DNA from 4 places in the Desulfatiglans parachlorophenolica genome. Region 1 is predicted to be linked to each of the others. Evidence: riboswitches for the same ligand, from Rfam matches in the RefSeq annotation. Region 1 holds a riboswitch; each other region holds the start of a gene.
The links. A riboswitch is a leader RNA that binds a small molecule or an ion and turns the genes downstream of it on or off. The one in region 1 is predicted to bind cobalamin.

Region 2: it holds a riboswitch for cobalamin, as region 1 does, so the genes downstream of both, ACZ500_RS12350 (TonB-dependent receptor) here and ACZ500_RS10395 (cobalamin-binding protein) in region 1, are expected to answer to the same signal.
Region 3: it holds a riboswitch for cobalamin, as region 1 does, so the genes downstream of both, ACZ500_RS01645 (hypothetical protein) here and ACZ500_RS10395 (cobalamin-binding protein) in region 1, are expected to answer to the same signal.
Region 4: it holds a riboswitch for cobalamin, as region 1 does, so the genes downstream of both, ACZ500_RS21860 (cobyric acid synthase) here and ACZ500_RS10395 (cobalamin-binding protein) in region 1, are expected to answer to the same signal.

What each region holds. Positions count from the first base shown of each region.
Region 1 covers NZ_AP042460.1:2,228,465-2,234,352, forward strand. Annotated here, with positions in the region: gene ACZ500_RS10385 (hypothetical protein) at 258-710, shown strand; gene ACZ500_RS10390 (C1 family peptidase) at 1,216-2,565, shown strand; cobalamin riboswitch at 2,968-3,171, shown strand; gene ACZ500_RS10395 (cobalamin-binding protein) at 3,175-4,161, shown strand; gene ACZ500_RS10400 (FecCD family ABC transporter permease) at 4,158-5,180, shown strand; gene ACZ500_RS10405 (ABC transporter ATP-binding protein) at 5,165-5,888, shown strand, end outside.
Region 2 covers NZ_AP042460.1:2,649,686-2,655,573, forward strand. Annotated here, with positions in the region: gene ACZ500_RS12330 (archease) at 1-90, opposite strand, end outside; gene ACZ500_RS12335 (hypothetical protein) at 161-292, opposite strand; gene ACZ500_RS12340 (hypothetical protein) at 353-631, shown strand; gene ACZ500_RS12345 (Slp family lipoprotein) at 660-1,175, opposite strand; cobalamin riboswitch at 1,607-1,819, shown strand; gene ACZ500_RS12350 (TonB-dependent receptor) at 1,952-3,964, shown strand; gene ACZ500_RS12355 (cob(I)yrinic acid a,c-diamide adenosyltransferase) at 3,961-4,437, opposite strand; gene ACZ500_RS12360 (MlaA family lipoprotein) at 4,645-5,517, opposite strand; gene ACZ500_RS12365 (MlaC/ttg2D family ABC transporter substrate-binding protein) at 5,514-5,888, opposite strand, start outside.
Region 3 covers NZ_AP042460.1:354,458-360,345, reverse strand. Annotated here, with positions in the region: gene ACZ500_RS01665 (FecCD family ABC transporter permease) at 1-147, opposite strand, end outside; gene ACZ500_RS01660 (ABC transporter substrate-binding protein) at 226-2,169, opposite strand; gene ACZ500_RS01655 (hypothetical protein) at 2,156-2,980, opposite strand; gene ACZ500_RS01650 (hypothetical protein) at 3,103-3,318, opposite strand; gene ACZ500_RS01645 (hypothetical protein) at 3,501-3,767, opposite strand; cobalamin riboswitch at 4,022-4,225, opposite strand; cobalamin riboswitch at 4,960-5,164, opposite strand; gene ACZ500_RS01640 (hypothetical protein) at 5,458-5,661, opposite strand; gene ACZ500_RS01635 (phosphoenolpyruvate-utilizing N-terminal domain-containing protein) at 5,619-5,888, opposite strand, start outside.
Region 4 covers NZ_AP042460.1:4,704,223-4,710,110, forward strand. Annotated here, with positions in the region: gene trpD (anthranilate phosphoribosyltransferase) at 1-813, shown strand, start outside; gene ACZ500_RS21850 (hypothetical protein) at 946-1,077, opposite strand; gene cbiB (adenosylcobinamide-phosphate synthase CbiB) at 1,124-2,077, opposite strand; gene ACZ500_RS21860 (cobyric acid synthase) at 2,074-4,026, opposite strand; cobalamin riboswitch at 4,170-4,355, opposite strand; cobalamin riboswitch at 4,768-4,974, shown strand; gene ACZ500_RS21865 (TonB-dependent receptor plug domain-containing protein) at 5,303-5,888, shown strand, end outside.

The DNA.
Region 1 (5,888 bases):
GAACGTGTAAGAACGATCCCGCTTATGGGCAGCACCTCCGTAGGGATTTACATGGAAAAAGGTAGAATTTTGATTGCTTCTTTCTGCTTTCGATGATATGAATTTCGAGGTGTTTGATAATCAATTCTTTAGTCTCCTTCCTTCGATCTCGAATTCGGCGCAGCAGGGGACCCTGCTGGTTGGCCATGGAGCCAGGAGAACCTTCCATCCGTGCCTCGTGGAGGCTGCCTAGCGATCTCTTTCAGGAGGACCGACACATGTGGAAAATGCTTTTTTGTATGACCCTGCTGGTTTTCATCGTGCCCCAGTTTTCCTGTGCAAACCACCAGCAAGCGACGGAAAAATCCCTGTCAACCGGCCCATGCACCTACAAGCATTACAGCGGGCAGGCAAAGATCGTATCGATCGAGAAGAGCGGCGCCCCCAAAACCACAGGCGGACCATCCTACCAGCAATATGAAGTCAGATTTCTCTTCACCACCGGGGAGACACTCGATCACGCCTATGCTCACCTGGAGAATCAGCAGCAATCGCTCACCTTGACCAATTCCTGGCATCCCGGACCGGAATTTCTCCGGAAATATGGCATCGAGGTCGGGAAAAGCTTCGACTGTACGCTTGGAATCATTCAAAAAGGAACCTGTTCGCCGGTCGTTTTCGATTTTCCCGGGATTGATCGCAGTGATTATTTTGAAAACACCCAGCGATAATCCTCAAGCCTGTCCGTCCAGTGAGAAGGCCCGGTAGATGTCACCGTTTCGCCTGAAGATTTTTTGATCACTCTCCATCCGGAAATGGTCTTTTTGGCCGATTTCCATGTTGATCCGTCTATCTGCTTGCGTGGAAATTCAGGGAATGTCTTCCGCTCAAGCCTTTGATTTGTTTGTTTTCCATGCGTATTTCCTTGACCAATGCGTGGAATCCATCAGCTGTACCTGATCATCGGGCAGCCATTCAATCAACCCAACCGGACCAATTGTTGCCAAGAGTTTTGATTCATCGTTACCTGAAGAGATTTCACCTTATCCATAGCGCTATCCGGAGGATTTTTTCACTTCTGACCTTTCACCCAAAGACATCGTGGCGCTCTGCGTCCATTCAAGGGATCGTGGGAGGATCCAATCGATACGCAGATCGGCCAGAGTGAGCAGGATTGAGCATGTTGATCCGCCTTGGTGCGGCCACTTTTTTTTTGCTGAATCAGGAGGTAGAAGGATGAAAAATTACAAACGGTCTCTATTTTCACTCACCGGCCTCGTGATCCTGGCGGCGTTGTTCCTGGTTTCACCGAACGTCGTGCTCTGCACCGAGACCATCGACGAGATCAACGCAGCCATCGAAGCCGCGGGGGCTGATTGGGTCGCAGCCGAAAACCCCATCACACGCATGACCCCTGAAGAGCGCCGGAAGCTCCTGGGAGCCATGGAAGAGACGGCCGGCCCCGAGGCCGAGGTGCCGGCCGCGGCGCCCCTGTTTACCGTCCTCCCATCCCAGTACGACTGGCGCAACATAAGTGGTTCAAACTACGTCAGTTCGGTCAAGAACCAGGGCGGGTGCGGCTCCTGTTTCTGCTTTGCGACGGTGGCCGCCCTCGAGTCCAAGTACATGATCACCAACAGCCTTCCCGGCTCCACTCTCGACCTCTCGGAGCAGATCGTGCTTTCCTGCAGCACCGCGGGTGACTGCACCGGCGGCTATGCCAGCACCGCGTCGGATTACCTGAAGAACCCCGGCACAGCGGTGGAATCCTGCTATCCCTACACCGGAACCAAAGGACCCTGCGCGAATGCCTGTGCCAACTGGCAGGATGACGCCTATTATCTTACAAATTGGGATTATGCAAACAGCGGTGAAGTCGCGACCAGCACCGAGATCAAGAACGCTATCTATAGCAACGGCCCCGTGGTTGTGTGGTATAAAGTCTACAGCGATTTTTACAGTTACAGCACCGGCGTTTACACCAAGACAAGCGGAACATATGAAGGCAACCACTTCGTCCTCGTCGTCGGGTGGAACGACTCGAACAGTTCCTTTATCTGCAAGAACAGCTGGGGGTCCTCCTGGGGAGGCCTTGGCGGGTATTTCAATATCGGCTACAGCCAGTTGGCCGGTGACGTGCAGTTCGGATACTGGACCTACCAGTACGGGAGCGCCTACGGCCCCAGCGTCGACTGGTACGCCGCCTATCGAACCATGTTCCCTGTCGCCGGGGACCTCGCCCTCTTCCGCGACTATCGCGACAAGGTGATGGCCGAGACCGCCTTCGGGCAGTTTTGCTCGGGTATGATTTACAACCAGGCGGACAATTTCCTGCGGGTGCTTTTGACCCATCCGAGGCTGCTGCTCCAGGCCCGACAGCTCGTCAAGGCCAATCGTGGAGCCGTTCAAAGCGTCGTGCAGGGAGGCTACGGCGTGATCGAAAATACGGATGAGGTGATGGGGTTCATAGGTGGCGTAGGAGAGGCTGCGCCCCTCGACCTCCGGGTCTTTCTCAATCAGCTTAGAAACCAGATGGAACGTCACCGGGCCTCCGGCGAGCCTTTCCTCGGTTTTATCCTGCAATAGCATTCCTCCTGAGCCGATAGGAGCAAGACCTTCGCGGATCCGCAAGGCCCACCCGTCCGGGTGGGCCTTGCCCTTTTGGTTTCACGGATCTGATCTATAGATAAGGGCGCTGCTGTTCCCCGGTCTTATTGTGCCGCACCACCCTCCAGGTACCAGGAGTGTTTTGCCGCTTGACAAAATTTCAATTTTCGCGTTATAATGAATTTTTGGAAGAATTGTGAAACTCGCTTCACTCTGGAAATCGCGCCGAGGCGGCGTTGCTGCTTTGGTGGGGAGTCCTGGTGCAGGACAGGTTTGGTGTGAAGTTCAGCCGTGTGTTCGCTCCATTTCCCGGTGTTGATCCATCTCATCCTGTCTGGTTTTGAAGCGTGTGCGGGCGCCCCGATCCCTGCGGAGCGGGAAGCCCTTCAAGGTTATTCAGGCGCCTTTCGAGGCTTAATAGGGAACCCCGTGCAAATCGGGGATGGGCCCGCCGCTGTTACTCCGCTCCGCTGAAAAACGCGGGAACCTTACGGCCATGATAGCCACTGTTCCGCTGTAACCGGAATGGGAAGGCCGCCGTAAGGGCGGAGAAGTCAGAAGACCTGCCTGGATAGGGAGATGCGTGCCGTGACGGAAAGACGGCTGTCTCCGGATCTCTCGGATATGAACAGGGCTATCCCCGGATCAGAACGTGATTCGGGGGTTTTTTTTACTATGAAGCTGATCCGCCATCTCTGCGCCTGTCTTTGCCTTGTTTTCGCATCGGCTGCGGTCCCCGCATCGGCCGGGGTTTTTCGAGACGCAACGGGAAAAGACATTACGGTGCCCTCACCCCCTCGACGGATCGTTTCCCTCGCCCCCAGCATCACGGAAATCCTGTATTTTCTGGGCCTGGGAGACCGGGTGGCGGGTGTCACCCAATACAGCACCTACCCGCCGGAGGCCTGCGGCAAGCCTAAGGTCGGGAGCTATGTCAACCTGAACATCGAGCAGATCATCAGCCTCGCCCCGGACCTCGTCATCGCCACGGCGGATGGGAACAGCCGGAGCGTCGTCGAGACCCTCGAAACCGCCGGCATCCGGGTCTTCACCACCAACCCGCGGAACATTTACGAGGCCTTGGACACCATCACGCTCCTGGGGCGCGTCTGCGGCGCCACCCGGGACGGCGCGGCGGCGGCCGAGGCCCTGAAGGCCCGCGCCGAACGCGTAGCGGAAAAGGTCCGCGGTCTGCCTCGGCCGAAGGTCTTCGTGCAGATCAACCTGCGCCCCATCATGACGATCAATCGGGACACCTTCCTGAACGACCTGATCACCCTGGCCGGCGGCTGGAACCCATTCAGCGAGGAGCCCTTCACCTACCCCAGGATCAGCCTGGAAGAGGTCATCCGCCAGAGACCCGACGTGATCCTGGTCTCCTCCATGGACCGCGGCGGCCGGTTCGAAGAGGCCCGCCAGGGCTGGCTGCGTTTGACAGACATCCCGGCCGCCCGCAGCCACCGCGTACACCTGATCGATTCGGACCTCGTCGACCGCCCTTCGCCCCGCATCGTAGACGGTCTCGAAGAGGCGGCCCGGTTCATCCACCCGGAAATCCTCTGGGAGCGGCCATGATCCTGCATCGACGGGTAACCCCCGGCAAGGTCCTTCTTATTTCAGCCGTCATGAGCGGTCTTCTCGGCGGGGCGATCCTCTTCTCTCTCTGGCTCGGAACGGCCGACATCTCCTTCTCGGCACTCTGCCGCACCCTGTTGGGGGAAAGTACGGGCGGCACAACGGAGCTGATCGTTCTCAAGGTCCGCCTCCCACGCGTCCTGCTCGCCGGCCTCGTGGGCTTCGCCCTTTCCCTCGGAGGCGCCGTCTTTCAGGCGCTTCTCCGCAACCCTCTCGCCGAACCATTCATCCTCGGGGTATCGAGCGGGGCCGCTCTGGGCGCCATCATCGGGATCATGCTCGGCTTCAGCTTTCAGTTGGGCATCCCGGTCTTTTCGTTTGCGGGCGCACTGGTGACCATCCTCCTCGTCCTCCTTCTCGGCAGACGCAGGATGGGGATGGAGTCTTCGACCATTCTGCTCACGGGCGTCATCATCAACGCCTTTTTCACCGCCGTCATCATGTTCTTCGTCTCCACCTCCACAGACAGCCGTCTGCACACCATGCTCTTCTGGCTTTACGGCGACCTGTCCCAAAGCCATTTCGGCCAGTCGGCGATCATCGCGCCCGTCGTGATCCTGGCGGCGGCGATCCTTTACGGCTTCGCCCGCGATCTGAATCTCATGACCCTCGGGGACGAGACGGCCTGCCACATGGGGGTGGACGTCGAAAGGACCAAGCTCCTCTGTTTTCTGCTGGTATCCCTGATGATCGGACTGGTCGTCTCCCTTTCGGGTCTGATCGGATTCATCGGACTGATCGTGCCGCACCTCGCCCGCATGATGTTCGGCCCGGATCACCGGCTTCTCGTCCCTGTGTCGGCCCTCGGGGGGGCCATCCTCCTGATCGTCTGCGACACCTTCGCGCGCTGGGTGGTTTCGCCCAGCGAACTGCCCGTCGGGGTCGTGACGGCCTTCCTGGGCGCTCCTTTTTTCGTGATCCTTCTGCGGACCCGAGGCAGCCAATGGAACCGATCCTGACCCTCGACGACGTGAGCTATCGCTACGAAGACACCCTGGCCCTCGGAGGGATCCGCCTGGAAATCGGGAGCCGTGAACTGGTGGGCATCCTCGGGCCGAACGGGTCCGGCAAGAGCACCCTGCTGAAGCTCATGGATGGACTGCTCAAACCGGAGAGCGGCACGGTGTTCTTCAGCGGACGCCCCATCGGCGCGTTCAAACGCAGCGAACTCGCACGCCGTATCGCCTTCGTCGCCCAGGAACAACCGTTTCAATTCTCGTTCACCGTGCTGGAGGTTGTGTTGATGGGCCGCTCACCTCACCTGAAGCGCCTCCAGTTCGAGAGCGACCGGGATATCGAGATCGCCATGCAGGCCCTGCGCACCGTGGATGTCGAACGGCTGGCCGATCGATCGATCCACGAACTGTCCGGGGGCGAGAAGCAGCGCGTGCTGATCGCCAGGGCACTCGCCCAGGAACCGGAAATCATCCTGCTGGACGAACCGACGGCCTTCCTGGACATCAAATACAAGATGGAGATCTTCGAGCTGATCGCATCGCTCGTCCGCGACAAACAGGTGAGCGTCGTCGCGGTCACGCACGATATCGACCTGGCGGCCCTGTACTGCAACCGGTTGATCATCCTCGAAAACGGCCGCCTTTTCAGCGCGGGCGCACCCGCCGAGGTGGTCACGTCCGAAGGGATCAGCGCCGCATACAGCTGCCGCG
Region 2 (5,888 bases), 420 kb from region 1:
CTCCGAACGTCCGTAAGCGATCGTCTGCATGACGTTGCCCCGTGAAGTTTGGATCGAATCACCGAAAAACCCGAGGTGACTAGAGTCCATCCGGAATCATCCGGCACAACCCAGTTTCCAATCCGGAAATGAGGATTTTTTCTTCACACGCTTCGCGTGCTCAGTCCCACCGCTTCGCGGCGGGTCCCGGTTTGCCAATATCAAGGAACTCAAGCGCTTGCGCGGAGGCGACCTGTGGGTCGCCGCACAAGCAAACGTGCAGATCGACGCCGAGATCGGCAAAAAAGACCATTTCCGGGTAGAGATTTACTATTGAACAAGACACCGCAACGGTGTCGATGGAGGTTGAAAGATGCGCTGTTCCTTCTGCAAAACCACGATCAAAACCCACGACAAGATACTGCGTACCGACTCCTGCCCCAAATGCGGGCGGGATCTGCACTGCTGCAAGCAGTGCAAGTTCTATGACACGCACGCCTACAACGATTGCCGCGAGGTCTCAGCCGAACGGGTCGTGGACAAAGAGCGCGCCAATTTCTGCGAGTATTTTCTCCCCCGCGGCTCGACCCGGGAATCCGTCAACCCGGTCACGGAAGCGCGCCGGGCCCTTGAGGCGCTCTTCAAGAAGTGAGCGAGGCGAAAACAGCTGCATCCTGCCGCTAAAAGCCCTCCCAGGACCTGGCGCCGCGGTCGAAAGGATAGCGCGGCCACAGTTTGAGGTCCGGCGGCGGCATCATCGGCCAGACGTGGACTTCCAGAGCCTCGATCATGAGGCAGCCTGAACCGCAGTAGCTGCCTTCATCCTTTTCAAGCCCGATGATTCTCCCGACAACCGTTATCTCCTCATCGGGAGGATTCGAATGCCCGATGGGTCTCCCTTTGGAGGAAACCAGAAAAATGCCGGCTGAGTCCATTTTGCAGTGGGGCCGGCCCTCATGGTTCAGGGGGCACTGCTGCACCGTTATCAGGGTCCGATCGGATTCCTGCCGAAGAGCCAAAACCTTTCCCCCCAGAAGAACGGTTTTGCCCTTGTAGGACTCCAACTCGGACACCAGGGTGCTGAAAGGCACGTCGGCTTCCGCCGTGTTCCGCAGTTGCGGCGAAATCGGTGAACACGCCCCGAGCAGAAAAAGCCCGGCAGCCAAAACAACCGGTATTCCTGTCTTTCTTTTCATGGCAATGCCTCCAGAGGGTGGAACCTTTCAACAACCAAAGCCTCGGATCGACGGCTCACTACCTTTTGAATGATACGTTTTATCCTCCGGATTTTCAATCCTTCCCGTATCCCCGCACATTGTTCGACCGGCATCATCCGGCAGCGCCCCCCTTTCCATCCCGTCTCTTTGCTTGACCTCCATGCATTCTTTTGATAGGAAGTGGCTGTCCGATAATGTTCATCGAGTACGGACACGTTTTCGATCCGGAAATGAGGATTTTCCTCCGCCGGGCGCGCCGGCTCAGCTCCACCCCTTCGGGGTGGGTCCCGGTTTGTCCCATATGAGAGAAATCAAGTGCTTGCGCGGAGGCGACCTGGTGGTCGCCATACGGGCAGGCACGCCGCTTGACGCGGAGATTGGCCAGGAAGACCCTTTCCGGATGGAAACCAGGAAGATTGGTACGTTCAGGTGCCCGCAAGGGCTCAAAAGGGAACTCCCTTAAAAACGGGGACGGACCCGCCGCTGTGACTCCGCTCCTTTTTCTGTGTCGGCAGGGAAAGGAAACCTTTCGACCACGAAACGCCACTGTCCAAAGCCAAAGGATGGGAAGGCAGCCGAAAGGGCGGAGGAGTCAGAAGACCTGCCTGAACAGGGATACAACACCCTCGTGGTACAGGGTCACATCCCGGATCCCGTGGATAAAAAAGGGTCATCCCCGGATCGCAAAGCGGTTCGGGGATTTTTTTCTCCGGACGCCGACTCGTTTTCTAAATCTACAGCGGAAGGAGAACATCATGAAACCCTGGATCAAGACATTTTGCTGCAGCATCGCCGTAGTGGCACTGGCAACGATCGGCAGGAACGCGCCGGCCGCCTCCGAGGATGCGGTCCGGATGGAGACCGTGGTCGTCACCGGAACGCGCACCGAGCAGGCCGTTCAGGAGATCCCGGCCCATGTGACCGTCATCGACGAAGAGGCGATCGAAAACGCCAATGCCAACAACGTGGCGGAACTGCTCCGCTCCGAAGCGGCGGTTGTGGTACGGGATCTGTACGGCAACGGGAAAGTCGCCCAGGTCGATCTGCGGGGATTCGGCGAAACGGGCCCCTACAACACCCTGGTGCTGGTGGACGGGCGGCGCGTGAACGAGATCGATCTGAGCGGGGTCGACTGGACGCAGATCCCCCTGGACCAGATCGAGCGGATCGAGATTGTCCGCGGTGCCGGAAGCGTCCTCTATGGGGACAACGCGTCCGGCGGGGTCATCAACATCATCACCAGAACGCCGGACAAGGGCTTCAGCGCCGCCGTGGCCGGCACCGGCGGGAGTTATGGACGGGCGAAAGGCTGGGCCCGGGCAAGCGGCGGAACCGATCAGGTGGCGGCCTTTCTTTCCGCCAGCTACGACTCGATGAACGGCTATCGTGAAAACGGCTACCTCCGCACCCGGGACGTCGGGGCGAAAGTGGCCTATGACCCCACGGACACGCTGAGTTTCAATCTGAGCGGGGCCCACCACTCGGACGACTATGGTCTGCCGGGACCGTTGACCGAAGCGGCCTATGCCGCCGACCGCCGTCAGGCGAACGCCCCGGATGACGGCGCCGAGAACACGGACCAGTACCTGAAGCTGGACACCCGGATCGATTTCGGTGCACTGGGCTACCTCGCCGCCGATCTCGGCTACCGCTACCGAGACACCGACGAAGAATTCGTCAGCTACAGCTTCTCGGCCCAGCGGCAGATCGACACGTGGTCCTTTACACCGCGCTACGTTTTCGAAAAGCCCCTCTTCGCCCGCCCGAACACGCTGATCGCGGGGGCGGACTTCTACTGGGCCGAGATGGATCTCGACACCTTCTACGGGGCTCCGCTCTCCCCGTCAAACCGATCGAACGTCTCCCGGGACAGCTACGGGTTTTACCTCAACAACGACCTGTCCGTCCTCGACAACCTGATTCTGTCCCTGGGGGCGCGCCGTGAAGCGGTCGAATACGACATGAGGCAGGAAGACCTGAGCGGTTTTCTGGCGCCGCTCGACGACACGGTCGACGCTCATGAAAACGCCTACAGCGCCGGACTCACCTATCTGTATCAGGAGGAATCCTCGGTCTTCGTGCGCGCGAACCGGAGTTTCCGCTTTCCGCTGACGGACGAACTGGTGGTCTACGACTTCAACTCAGGCAGCATCCAGATCAATCCGGACCTCCACCCGCAGCGAGGGGACCACCTCGAAACGGGCGTCCGTCATTTCATCACCCCGGACATCGAGGCCAACCTCACGCTCTTCCAGGCGAAGATCAAAGACGAGATCTTCTACAACAAGGACACCTACACCAACGAAAATCACCCCGAGACCCTGCACCGGGGACTTGAACTCGGTGCGAAGGCGCGCATCGTAAAGCATCTGATGCTCTACGGGAACTACACCTATGAAAAGGCCACCTTCGAGAAGGACCCCTATGAGGGGCGCGACATCCCCGGCGTACCGCGCCACCGCGCGAACCTGGGTTTCCGCCTGCACGATTTCATAACCGGAATGGTCTTCTCGGCCGACTACAACTACGTCGGGGACAGCTACGCCATCAGCGACCAGGCCAACGCCTTTTCCAAGCAGGGCAGCTATTACACCGTCAATGCCCGGCTTGCGTATGCCTGGAAAAACATCAAGGCCTTCGTAGGCGTCAACAATCTGACGAATCAGGATTACTCGGAATACGTCGTCATAGGCGGGTTCCCGACCGCGCCCAACTACTATCCGGCGCCGGACCGGAATTACATCTTCGGTGTGGAGTGGGCCTTTTAATATTCGATCCCTTTGCGCGCACGCACCCCTTTGTAGTACGGATGCTTGACCTGGATCATCTCCGTCACGTAATCAGCGGCATCGATGATGTCAGGGGGTGCGTGCCGCCCGGTCAGAACGAGATCGACCCGGCCCCGGCAGCGCATAATCAGGTCCATGATAGCCTCCTTCGGCAGGAGGTCGAAGATCAAGGTGTTGAGGATCTCGTCGCAGACAAGGATCTGGAATGAGTCCTCAGTGGTGCGCCTGGCGTGCTCGAGCGAGAGCTCGGCATGCCGGAAGTGCACGGGCTCCGGCCCCTTGGCCAGGATGAACGGGTGCTTCCCGGGGCAGTAGTACGCGATGTTCGGGATCTGGCGGAAGATCTTGACCTCGCCCGAATCGCCGGATTTCATGAACTGGATGAAGGCTACGTTTAGGCCTTCGCCGGCCGCCCGCGTCGTCAGACCGATGGCGCGGGTGGTTTTCCCCACCCCTTCGCCATAGTAGATATGGATGTAACCGAACCGATCCTCGGCGAAAGGCCCTTCCGGTTTACGTTCGTAGTAAATGGCTTTTTACCTTTCTTTGCAGAAGCGTTGTTTCCCCACAAAAGCCCTTTTCGGGCGCCTCCCTTTCACACATAAAGACCGCCCGGGCAGCGGGGTCCCGAGGCGCGCAGGACGCTCTTGCCCGGCCCGCTACTCCCGAACCTTCTGCTCCCGGTACTGGTTGTAGGCATCCCGCATCGCGATGTATGGATCAAGAGCGGCCCGCTTGAAATCCTCATACTCACCCAGTGCGAGGGAGGTTTCGTTTACCCGGTCATACCCGGAGACACCTGCCCTTTCAGGCCAGTCGGAAAGGATGTAGTTGGTCGGATTCAAAAACCCGTCTCCGACCCTCCCCAAGCTGTCCCGAACGCTCGAAGGCCCAAACAGCGGCCAGTTGATGAAAAGCAGCGGCTTCATGCCGGCGCGCCCAAGCGTCTGGCCAAAGTCTTCATCCCCCGGTTGAAGGTCGAAGACGATCTTTGCCGCATCACCGAACCCGGCGACGCCGATGGTGCTGTTGATGAGGAAGCGTCCGATTTCATTACCGAAGTCCTTGAACCTCCCCTGGAGAAGACAGTTCACGGCCCGTATCGGCATCTCGAGATTCCTGAAGAAGTTGTCGAAGCTGGTGCGCAGTTCCTTGGGCAGTGCATGATCATACACCGTCGCCAAAGGCTTGAAGACCCAGAAGTAGAGCTTGTCGTTGACATGGAACATGGCGCGGTTGAAGGGCTCCAGCGGGTCCGGGATAGGATCGGGCTGAAACGCTTCGCCCTCCCGCTTCTCCCAGGGAGGCAGGTCCTCTTCCTCGGAGATCGGCGCCCCGTCACCCGTCCCCATAGAAAGCCGGGAGCGCCCCTGATCGATGGAGAGCGGTGCAGCCTCCTCTGAAAACGCCCCGCCCGGCCGGAAAAGCAAAAGGAACAGAACGACAAACACCCCGGCACAGCGCACCGCCCGGGAAGTAAGCGCCGCTCCCGATGCCCTCTTCCTCAATCCATCGCTGAACAATCCATTCACGAAGGCTCCTCCACCTTTTTTCCCAACTGATTCAGCAGATCTTCGAACGAAGATCTGGCAAGGATACTGTTGAACTGGATCCGGTAATTGTTGACCAGGCTCACACCCTGGATGGAGATGTCATAGACGAACCAGTGGTCATCCTTGCGGATAAGGCGATAATCGACCGGGATATCCGAACCGCGCGGGCTGCGGATCGTCACCTTCACCAGCCCGTATCTGCCGTCGATCATCTCGTCGCCGTAGGAGACCTCCTCCCCGGAATAGTTTTCGACCTTGTCGAGATAGGTCCTCTCCAGCAGTTTGGCGAAAAGTTCGGTAAACTTTGCGCGCTGATCCTCGGTCGCCCTCGCCCAGTACCGCCCGACCGT
Region 3 (5,888 bases), 1.9 Mb from region 1:
GGTCGAATCAGAAACGTTCTGACAAATGATCTTGCAGACTTCAACAAACGGAATGCTTTCCGTGCCGACGCCGATGTTCACAAGAAGGGAGACTGCCAGAAGGACCAAGAACAGGATGAACAAACCGGCATATCTTGCTATATTCATGCTATATATACCTCACGCCCTTAGAAGAACGCTATGTAGATGGGTCTGGAAATGACCGTACTGCGCTTTCACACCCTTTCACTTCCGGGGAAGCTCAAAAAAATAATGAGGATCCGTTTTTTCCGGGAACAATCCGGGATGAAAAATCGCTGCGAGTTCTTCGATAATGCCTGCCACATCCGCGGTCTGATACAATTTGTAGCCTGTAAAAAAAATCCTTCCCTCGTTCATAGGCTTGATTTCCACTGCCTCAAGCAACCTGTTCGCTTGGCGAAGCCTTTCCTTGGATGTGATCCCGCTCTCCGGTCCACGGTATGTGATGAACATTTCAGCCCATTTTGTCCTTGCAAAGAATTTCTCCAGGGTAACCTGCATGCAGCTTGCGCCTTCAAGATCACGAAACAGATAATCGCCCCCCGCCTTTTCCACCAACTGCCCAGCCCATGAGTTCCCGGGCTCGACCAATACCTTCCTTTCGTAGATATCCCCCCAGACAAGCTTCGGCCTTGTCATCGCATTCTCCAATCTGACCGATATTTCATTAATTTTTTTGAACTGTACATCTACAAAAGACGCTGCCCGCTTCTCTTCAACGTAAAACACCGAAAGAAATTCAATGAATTTTATGTGCGCGTCCAGGTCCTTGGCGATCCTGGTTGAGGTCAATACGCATGGGATGGAGAGTTCTTCGAGCTTTGGGATAACGCCTTCATCCCAGGTAAAAACCACGTCCGGCTGGATGGCCCTCAATCTCTCGAAATCGATCGACTTGTACTCCCCGAGATAGGATATGCTGCCGTCTTTAATCCCCTCTCTTATCTCAGGGATGTGCCATCTCTCCTCAGAGGCGATAACACCTCTAACGCTGTCCAGCCGTCCCAGCTCTTTGATCAGCGCAGCATCGTATCCAGAATACACAACGACCTTTTGCACAGGGATTCTTATGGCTTTTCCCTCTTTGTCTGTGTTCTTGGCGGTGTCAGTACGCGGCACCAGCAGCACTTTTCTCCCGATGCCGTCCGTGATTTCCTTGGAGCCGTTCTCGAGAGACTTGATGGAAAACTCGCCGTACTGCTCGAAATCTGTACTGCACCCCCCGAATAAAAGCACAAAAAGGTAAGAGACCATCAGTAGATGAGGCATGCCAGGCCGTCTGTTTATCGTCTTGGATCGTTGCGACCCCTCGTAATGCTTAACAGGCATGCCGTAGAACACCTGCCCGCCGTTGATACGGGACTGAATGACAGAGATGAGGTAGAGTACAAGCCCCAATCCAAACATAACTCCCCCCGCAATCATCAACCTGATGCCCGGGTCTCTTCTGAGCGTCATATTGATATAGGGCGGCCTCTTGTTCCCTTCGCTTTTTGGGGAAAAATCTTGAATGAATAGGCCCCACCCCTTATACATCATAGGGTGGTTCATGGAGATTCTCTTTTCATGATCCTCATGCCGGTCGTAGATGGAAAGAGTCCCAGAAACGGTTTTTGCCTCTCCTTCCATGCCCAAGAACTCACGATCTCCCTTGAAGAAATCTATCCTCAAATCCTTCAGAACAACAACTATGTCAGATCCCGGAACAATCATACTTCCTCCTACGTCCAGTATATGCCCATGCGAATTGACCCCAAGCGTATGGCTTGCAAGCTGCCCCAAAAGGAGAAAGAGAAAGCCGAGATGAATAACTGATGGAGATAGCTTTAAAGCAAGTTTCAAAAAACCATTCCCATAGAATCTTTTGATAACGGAAATCACCTTGTTTATGCTGCACACCGATGTGGTTATTCCAAGAGATAACAACAAATACAAACAGACAAAGAACCACCAAGTGGCTTTGAGATTGTTCAGTCCATATGTGACAACCCATTCTTGAATCGTTATGCTGTCAAGCACTGCAAATATCTTCGGATTGTCTCTCATGATGAAAGAGCCTACCAAAATATCCGCAACAATAAGATATATCAGACAGACTGAAAGAGAAGGCCTTCCCAAAAAGGTCCAAATCGCCCTAAAAGAGATCATACAATCCGCCATTAAATACTCTCGGAATATGCATTGCGCCAATCTGAGGCAAGTAGTCCAAGCTTAATATCATTACTGCGCCTCCCACAAGTATCCAGATCTTTTTGTTTTGATCCCATCCTTTAAAAAGGTGAAGATGCAAAAAACCGGCATAGTAGAGCCAGACTGCAATTGAATGAAAATAGTAGTGATTCCACGAAACCGTGTCAGATCTTCCCGCATAGCTCCATAACATGCCAAACATGCCCGATACTGACATGAAGGCAAACCCCCAGATAATCATCTGATACGGAATACCATCTCTTCTCTTCCTCACAAGAGAGCAAACGGCAAGATAGGCCCCGGTTATCAGACAGCCATGGCCAACAAAGGCAAAAAGATGAAACAAATGTGCGTGGATGCTCTTTGACTGCATGGTAAAGGGCGGGTAGTACCCTTCTGAAAAAAAGACAGCGACAAGCGAGAAGAGTGCGATGAGCGGTAGGAGGGATAGGCCGTCTTTTGCTGTTCCTGAAATGATGAGGACAACGGAAACGGCGGCTACGCATATGGGGAGGAAGAACGGTTCCTCGAACATGTTGCAGTACGGCCATACAATGACTCTGCCGGATATCTCAGAGACTGCATTGATCAAAATGCCTGCTGTGAAAAACCAGATGGCAGGCTTCTCCCTTGCCAAAAGGTGAAAGACCGTACCTACCAGGTAAAAGCCGGCCGCGATATAGAAACTCTTTAGCGGAAATGTCAAGGAAATCACGCTCTGCCCTTTCTCCGGTATCCTCAAGAATTGGCCTAATTGCCGCTCTGCCAATCTTTTCCCGACGCAGAATGCCCCCTTCGCGGCCGAACTCCAAATCGAGCAGGAGGCGTAGTTGCCCTCGCCGTCCTCCCATACCGCCAGTCATATGGCTCCGTACCATAGCGGTACAGTAATTAGTCTCCATCCGGGAATGCTTTATCCAGCATGACCCGCTTTCCAATCCGGAAATGAGGATTTTTCTTCACCGCTTCGCCGCTCAGTCCCACCGCTACGCGGCGGGTCCCGGTTTGGCCAATATCAAGGAACTCAAGCGCTTGCGCGGAGACGACCTGTAGGTCGCCGCACAAGCAAACGTACAGAGTGACGCCGAGATTGGCCAAAAAGACCATTTCCGGATAGAGACTAATTACATTGAAGCTGCTTCACGAGACCGAGCAGCGACACGACTCCAAGCTTTGTGAAGAAGCGCACAGGGAAGGCCTCGTTCATATGGGAAGCGACACCGAATTCCACTTCCGCCAAGTCTGGGGATATAAACCCTAAGCATGGGCTGGGGCACGTACCGACCCTCCTACAGTTCTTTCTCAATACGCTGCCATTCAGCGTTGAGATGTTCCATGAAATTTTCGATTGATAGGCCGTCAACTCCGGGAGCACTCTTGTTCGCCCTGACTCGGCGATAGGCCCCCGACATGTCCTCACGTTCAACCACTGCTTCCATTGAATGAAGATTCTTCGCCTGGGAGTATCCCGTCCCCGCGGTGACGTTTGACGCACCAAGCCCTTGCTTTCCGCACAGATATCGGACTTTGAAGATATGTGACTCCTCATCCAGCATGACCACCTCATGTAAGGTTCCTGTTCGTCGGACCAGCGCCTTGCCTGCGCCTTCTTTCAGCTCCTGTCTCCTGGCTGGCACCCTTGCCGTCCGGCTAACACCTCCCCCTGACAGGCGTGTAGAGGACTTTCACCTCCACGATTGTGGGCTCTCCCGGGCGCACACAAAAAAAATCCCCGGACCGTAATGAACCGATCCAGGGATTTCCCAATTTTACCCTTAGAACCGTTGAGCCACCTCTGTCCACGAAGGTTTGCTCTCTCACCGTTCAGGCAGGTCTTCTGACTCTCGGATCTCCCTACTTGCCGCGCCTTCCCATCAGATAATCAGTCACTTGCTGACCACCCAACAGTGGCGATGTGTGGCTTTCGTCCCCGATCACAGCGGCGGGTCCGCCCTCGATTCTCACGAGGTTCCCCTTTGAGCCTGCTCCAGGCACCTGAACGGCAGATTATATTCTTATGATGCTAATGATGCTATTCGTCCATAGGAAACATTTCAAGAAAAATTCTTGCACAAATAATACTCAATATCATTGACTTAAGAAGCCGGGGCTAAGGTTTTTACTTGCATATATAGCAAGTTATACTTCTCTGTCAGCAGTATAAAATGAATCAAATGTCAATTTCAAAGGAAGTGACATATGCATACGGAAAAATTATGTAAAAATGTTGCGCTTGGCACAGAATCTACTTTCCAAAATTTGCATCAAACCGATTAGGTTCCTTAGAAAACATTTCCATTTTCATAAATTTCTTCAACCGCACAGTTTCTCTGAAAAATATTTTTCCCACAATCGTAAGGTATCCTTCACTGCCGTTTTATTTTTCCTCATGCATCTCGTCCACTGTTCATTACAGAGAGAAATCGACGAGTTTTTCAGCTTCTTGGATCTTCCGATCGCTCCGAAAGAAAGGTCACGGCTGGTATATCTATCGTCTATGAAAAACAATATCGTGCATCTCTTTACTCGACGACCCATCAGCAAAATCCTTCAAGCCATATCCATACTGCTCAGCAAGTCTTTATCGATTATCCGACCAAGCCGGAAAAATCCCGGGAAGAGGGAATGCACAAACCAGCACGTCCGATCCGGTCCCCGGACAAAAAAAACCCCGACCGAAATAACTCGATCCGGGGATTTCCCAGTTTCATCCTCAGAACCACAGAGCCACCTCCCTCCGCGAAGGTTTGCGCTTTCTCCGTTCGGGCAGGTCTTCTGACTCTCGGATCTCTCTACTTGCCGCGCCTTCCCACCAGACGATCAATCATTTACTAAACACCCGGCAGTGGCGATATGCGGTTTTCGTCTCCGATTACAGCGGCGGGCCCGTCCTCGACTTTCACGAGGTTCCCTATTAAGCCTGGTTAAAGGCACCTGAACGAATTTTCTTCTTTCAGAGGAAAGCTACTGAGGGCAAGAATAAAAGTCAAGAAAAATTTGGTATCGTTCTGCGACGTTCCCAGTTTACACCCAAAGGCCTTGTTCAGGCCCTTCAGTTAGAGAAGCGAACTCCCTGACTTTCCCGACATATCCACCATCACCCCGAAAGAGGGCGTGTCCATCGTTGCGATGAGGGATCCTGACGACGCTGGAGACCTCTATACCCACGATGGTGCACGTATCTGCGCCAAGAATGCCATCGTCTCCTTCGGATCCTCCCTCTTGATTTTGGGCGGTGTTATGGGGTCATTTGCCGGTCTCCCGCCGCAGGCAGGCCCTCACCTGGTCGGCATCCTCCAGGGCGAGGACAGAGCGGGCCAGGTGTCTGGCCTCACCGCTGTCAACCGTTAGGATCGTTTTCTTCACCTCCGGGATGCGCGGCGCAGTAGCCGAAAGGGAACTGAACCCTAGCCCGATGAGCACGGGGATGGCCAGGGGGTTGCCGACCATGTCCCCGGCCGGGTTTCCCGGCACGCGGCGCAGGATGTTCTCGTAGATGCAGGCCTGCCCACCTCCTCGGCCTGCCCGGCCCTGGCGCGCAGGACCGGGTCTGGAAGTGCGCCGAAGATGACGGCGAGGTCGTTTACGCTCTGCACGACGGCGTCAGCCGCCGGCCGACCGGACTGGATCCGGTCCGTAATGCTTCCGTGGAAAAGCGGGCTCTCCGGCATGGCCAG
Region 4 (5,888 bases), 2.5 Mb from region 1:
GCGGGCGGTGTGAGATTGGCTCGCCACGGGTCGCGCGCTCTCACATCGGCCTGTGGAACGGTAGACATTGCCGAGGCGTTGGGTGTTGATGTGGAATGTGATATGAGCACGGTGGAGAGGAGCATTTCGGAAGTCGGCATCGGACTCTTCAACGGGATGAGTTCAAAGGTGCACCCCCGGTCCCTGGCGCGTATTCTCAGCCGGATTCGCTTTGGATCCACGCTCAATATCGCAGCATCGTTGGCGAGCCCTTGCCGTCCCACCCATGCCCTTCGTGGTGTGCACTCAGAATCCATGGTAGAGAAAACCGCGCGTGTCATGCGTGAGATCGGCTACCAAAGAACGATGACCGTGCATGGTTTTGACAACAGGCGTGAAAACGGCATGGACGAGCTTTCCAATATCGGCCAAACTCTTGTACATGAATCCTTATCGGATGGAAACGATCGTACCTACCGGCTCGAACCCGAGGACCTTGGACTGAATCGTTATGAATACAATGACATAGCGGCGACGGGCAAATTGGATGCGGAATCCCTTCGGTTCCTGAAGGTTATCGCCGGCACAGGACCTCGCCCATGCATGGAACTCGCCTGTCTGAACGCGGGAGCGATCCTCTATTTGAGTGAAGAGGTGCGCGATATGCAGCAGGGGGTGGAAACATGCCTTGGCATCGTTGCACGTGGACAGGCGCTCAAGAAACTGTGTGAATGGGTCTATGTGCAATCCGATCCTGCAAAAAAAGGCGTCATGCGTCTGCTCAGGTTGGCTTCTTCGGCGGGTCTTGAAAAGGAAGTACGACAGTTTCTTTGACACACTCTGAAGAGGAGGAAAGGAACTGCGTAACCGGGATTCGTTAGTTTGTGTCCATCCGGAAATGATTTCCCGGTACAATCCGGTTTCCAATCCGGAAATGAGGATTTTTTCTTCACACGCTTCGCGTGCTCAGTCCCGCCGCTTCGCGGTGGGTTCTGGTTTGACAATATCAAGGAAATCAAGCTCTTGCGCGGATGCGACCTGGTGATTGCCGCACAAGCAAACGTGCAGATTGACGCCGAGATTGGCAAAAAAGACCATTGCCGGATGGAAACTTGTTAGCTGCGGAGGAAGATCAGGCAGAATTTTACATAGCCCATAGGATGATTCCACGCACGAGCGAAAACAACACAGCCCCGGCCAGGGTCGCCCCCATCATCAATCGGCAGGCCCGCGCGATGTGGGTGGGGGAAAGCGGATGACGCAGATCTCCAAGGGTCGGCATTTCCTCCAAGCGCCCACTGCGGTAAACCGGTCCGCCGAGTTGAACACCCAGTGCGCCGGCCGTGGAGGCCTCTGCCAGACCGGCATTGGGACTGTTGTGTTTGGGGCCGTCTCTCCAGGCCACCCGCCAGGCGGCACGGGGGTCCTCTTTCAATGCCCAGGCGGCCAAGGCCGTGAGCAAAACGTTGATGCGGGCCGGTAGATAATTGACCGCATCGTCGAGGCGGGCGGATGCCCAGCCGAACTGAAGATACCGTTCGTTCCGATAGCCGAAGGTCGAATCCAGAGTGCTTACGGCCTTATAGGCGACGGCTGCCACCGGTCCACCCAGAAAGGCGAAAAAAAGAGGTGCTATAATACCGTCCACCGTGTTTTCAGCCACGCTTTCCACTGTGGCACGCGTCACGCCGGCCTCGTCGAGTCGTGCGGTGTCACGCCCGACCATCAGGGAGACCCGCCGCCGCGCCAGAGGCAGATCGCCCTGCCTCAGGGCTGCCTGCACCGATCGGCCATGGCGGTCGAGGTCCCTGGCGGCGAATGCGGTGTACAGGATGAGGACGGCCATGATATGCCCCAGCCATGACGCCGCCCCTTCAGCTAAAGTCAGGCAGGCCCAGGTGGTCAGGGCGGCGATGCCGATGACGGCCAAGGCCGTCACCAGACCGGCGATCCTGGCGGATGCGAACCGGGCTCGCATAGGGGCCTCGAGGCGGATCGCCAAACCGCCGATCAGTTTCACCGGATGGGGCAGCCGACGGGGATCGCCGATGAGGTAATCCAGGGCGAGGGCAAGCCAGATGTAGAGGATCCATTTCATCGCAATCCCGCCGATCGATAGATTTTTTGGATATGCAGATTTTCCCGCACCACAGCGGCCAGGCGCTCCAGGGCGGCCTCCACCTCATAAGGCGCGGCGACGCGTCCCTTTTCACCTTCGGCCTGGGATGCCGCCTCGTAATCGGCAGGGTTTCCTTCAGGGAATGCGAAATCCTCCAGGAATGGCACCACTCCGAAGGTCGGCAGCCCGGTGTGGCGCTCGGTGAAGGCGATGGCGTCATCGAGCAAGGCCTGTCTGCCGCGATAGCGGTTGATCACGAATCCTTTGATCAGGGACCGCTCATGCTCCGACAAGAGGTCGAGGGTCCCGGCAAAGGCCGCGAAAAGTCCGCCCCGGTCGATGTCCCCCACCAGCAGGGACGTGGCCCGGGCATGATCGGCCAGGGCCAGATTGGCGAGGTCATGTGTTTTCAGGTTGACCTCGGCCGGGCTCCCCGCGCCTTCGAGCACCATCACGTCCGCCTCGGCCGCCAATGAGTCGTAGGCTTCGCGGACCGTTTTCCACAAATCCTTCTTGCAGGCGATGTACTCGGAGGCCGACATGTTGCCGATCGGTCTTCCGACCACGATCACCTGAGACCCCGATTCTGAAAGGGGCTTGAGCAGCACCGGATTCATCCGCGCGTCGGGCGGCAGACGGCAGGCCTGAGCCTGGACCAGCAGGGCGCGCCCTATTTCCCCGCCTTCGGATGTCGCATAGGAATCAAGTGACATGCTTTGGGCCTTGAACGGGGCTACTGTGTAACCGTCCTGGAGAAGGATGCGGCACAGGGCGGCGGTCAGCACACTCTTGCCTGCATGGGAAGAGGTGCCCAGAAACATGATGGCAGGTGTTTTTCGGGATTTGACGACGGCGGTCGGCCGGGATGGCTGGAGTACCCTGGCCAGTGCTGCGACGAGACACCGGTTTTCTGATGTCGTCCGCACCGCCACCCTGAAATAGTCTCTTCCCAGGCCGACGAAGTCGGTGCATACCCGGATAGCGATCCCCTGGCGCAGCACCTGTTCTTCCAACGCGACCGCATCGATGTCCGTCCGCTTGATTCGGACCAGCAGATAGTTCGCTGCACCGGGATAGACCTTCAACCCAGGCAGGGCGGACAGTTCATTCGCCAATATTTCCCGGCGGCGAACGGCATCCGAACGGCTCTTTTCGGCGTAGGCCTGATCACGCAAAACGCCTGTGCCGACGGTCTGAGCCACAGAACCCACGGACCAGGGCGGTAGAAACTCGCGCAATCGGGCGGCCAGAACGGCATCCGCCACAGCGTAGCCCAGACGAAAGCCTGGAATGGCATAAAGCTTGGTCATAGAGCGCACCACCACGACGTTGGAACGCTCGGCATGGATCAGGCTTTGGTAGTTCGGGACGAAGTCGGCAAAGGCCTCGTCCACCACAAAAAAGGAGTCCGGATAACGGTCGGACAAATCCACCAGACGGTTGATCTCGAAAAGCCTCCCGGTGGGATTGTTGGGCTGGCCCAGGACGACCATCTCTCCCCCCTTGAGTTTCCTTTCGAGCGTGTTCCAGGGTATGGCGAATCCGTCGCCTTCTTTGAGCGCCACTTCCTCGACGGACAACCCTTCACGCAGCACCGCAGTCCGGTAATCCAGGTAACTCGGAACGGGAAGCACCGCCCGGGACACGCACAGTACACGAGGCAAGGAGAAGAGCAGTTCTGTCGAGCCGTTGCCCACCGCGATTTTCTCCGACGAAATACCGTGATGGGCACCCAGTGCAGTGGCCAGACCGGAGGCGTGAGGATCGGGATAGTGGACCGCCTCACTCAGACTGCGGTTGACCAGGCTGCGCAAGGATTCTGGCGGACCCTGGGGATTGATGGAAGCCGAAAAGTCGAGGATTTTATCCCTGGGCAAACCCGCCCGTGCCGCCAGCAGGCCGATATTTCCACCATGTCCAAGATCCATTGTGCATCCCCTTGGGCGATCCGGGTGAGCGGCCCCCGAAGGATGAAGGTTTGCGAAGCAAAAAAATCCCGACCCTCCATGTTCAGAGTCGGGATGCCGTGTTCCATCCAAACTGCAGCCGTTCCTTTTCCGCGGGAATCGAAGCTGCAACCACCACCCGAGCAGGTCTTCCGGCTTCCGGATCATCCTAGCGGCCGCGCCTTCCCATCCAATCGGACAGTGGCATTCTGCGGCTTTCGTTCCCGGTTACGGCGGCGGGTCCGCGACGGCTTCGCACCGTCTTCCCTTTGATGCCATCGCAAATGGCGACTCGGTTGATCGCAATGTGGCACATCGAGCCATCAGCGGTCAACTTTTTTTTCAACTCCGTGATTTGAAGGTTGTCATAACTCATGCCGAGCGATGCTCACGATCGCAGATCATCGATTGTTTTGATTTGCAGATTTTGGCGCTACCCCTGTGGAGTACACGGTTCTGGATGCGACGGGAAGGGTGCTCCAGGAACAGGGCTGAAGGGTTTCAAGACTGTGATCGGGGAAAGAGACAGCCGGACTTTTCGAATGCTGAAATTTTCATGGTTTGCGCTGGAAAGAGGGAACAGACCTCGGACGTCTGTGAGTGGATGAATGTCGTCCGATCGACAGCAGATCTTTTTGAACAGCACATTCCAGCCCGGGGTGTTCCGAATGGGGCTGGCTGTGAGAAGAAATTTTTCTTGACAGGGTTTGTGGCGCCTGCTATCAACTCCATAGTTGTTCAGGTGCTCGTGAAGAGCTTAAGAGGGAACCCCGTGTGAATCGGGGACGGACCCGCCGCTGTAACCCCTCCCTTTTCCGCTTGAGAAGGGAACTGCTTTGGCACCAATGGCCACTGCCCGTCATAAGTCGGGTGGGAAGGCCGCCAGAGTGGGGGGGAAGTCAGAAGACCTGCCTGATCACATGGCCCTCGTATTTCGTGGTATGGGTAGGGGCTGAAGATTCTTGAGGGATAAAAATGGGGAATCCCCGGATCGACTTTGTCGACCGGGGATTTTTTTTGTCTTTGCGCCGGGATCGGCCTGGCCGAAAGGCATGCTCGAACCTTCAGTTCCCCTGTGCGTCGCGGAGCCGCCCGCCTGACCGAATTACGGATAGAAGAGGTCTGGCGGTGTAGCCCGGTTGGCAGCGGTTCACGGCACCCGTCCGGCCTCATCGGATGGGATGACGCAGTCCGCCGGCCGGGACCGTATGCGTCTTTTTGATTGCCCGCATCAAGGAACGGAGGAGGGAGGAGCGTTATGAAAATTCATTTTGGGAACGGGCTGAAGATCTTGATGGTTTTGTGTCTTCTCTGGGGGGTGCCTTCGGCTGCAGGGGCTGCAGATGAAAAGGCCGCTACCGCATCGGGTGCTGAGGAGGAACTTGCCGGTGAATCGGAGGAGAAGGACGTCGGCAGGGTGTATCTGGAGCCGACCGTCGTCACGGCGGATCGGATCCAGGAGCCTCTCGAACACGTGACCAAAAGCGTCAGCGTGGTGACGACACAGGAGCGTGACGATGCGGAGCAATATTTTCTGCCCGAGTTGCTCGATGACCTGCCCGGCGTTTACCTCAGGCGCAACGGGGGCCCCGGGCAATTCTCGGGCATCAGCATCCGCGGCTCCGGAACCCAGCATACCCAGTTTCGCTACAATGGCTTTCCCCTGAGGGATGCGGCGGACACACAAAGCACCCTTCAATACTTCATCGGAGACCTCTATGGCGCCTCCAATATCGAGCAGGTGGAGGTCCTGAAGGGCACGAGCAGCACCCTTTACGGTTCCCAGGCGATGGGTGGAGTCGTCAATGTGATCCCCGAAAAATGGGTCGACGGGCTCGGGTTGG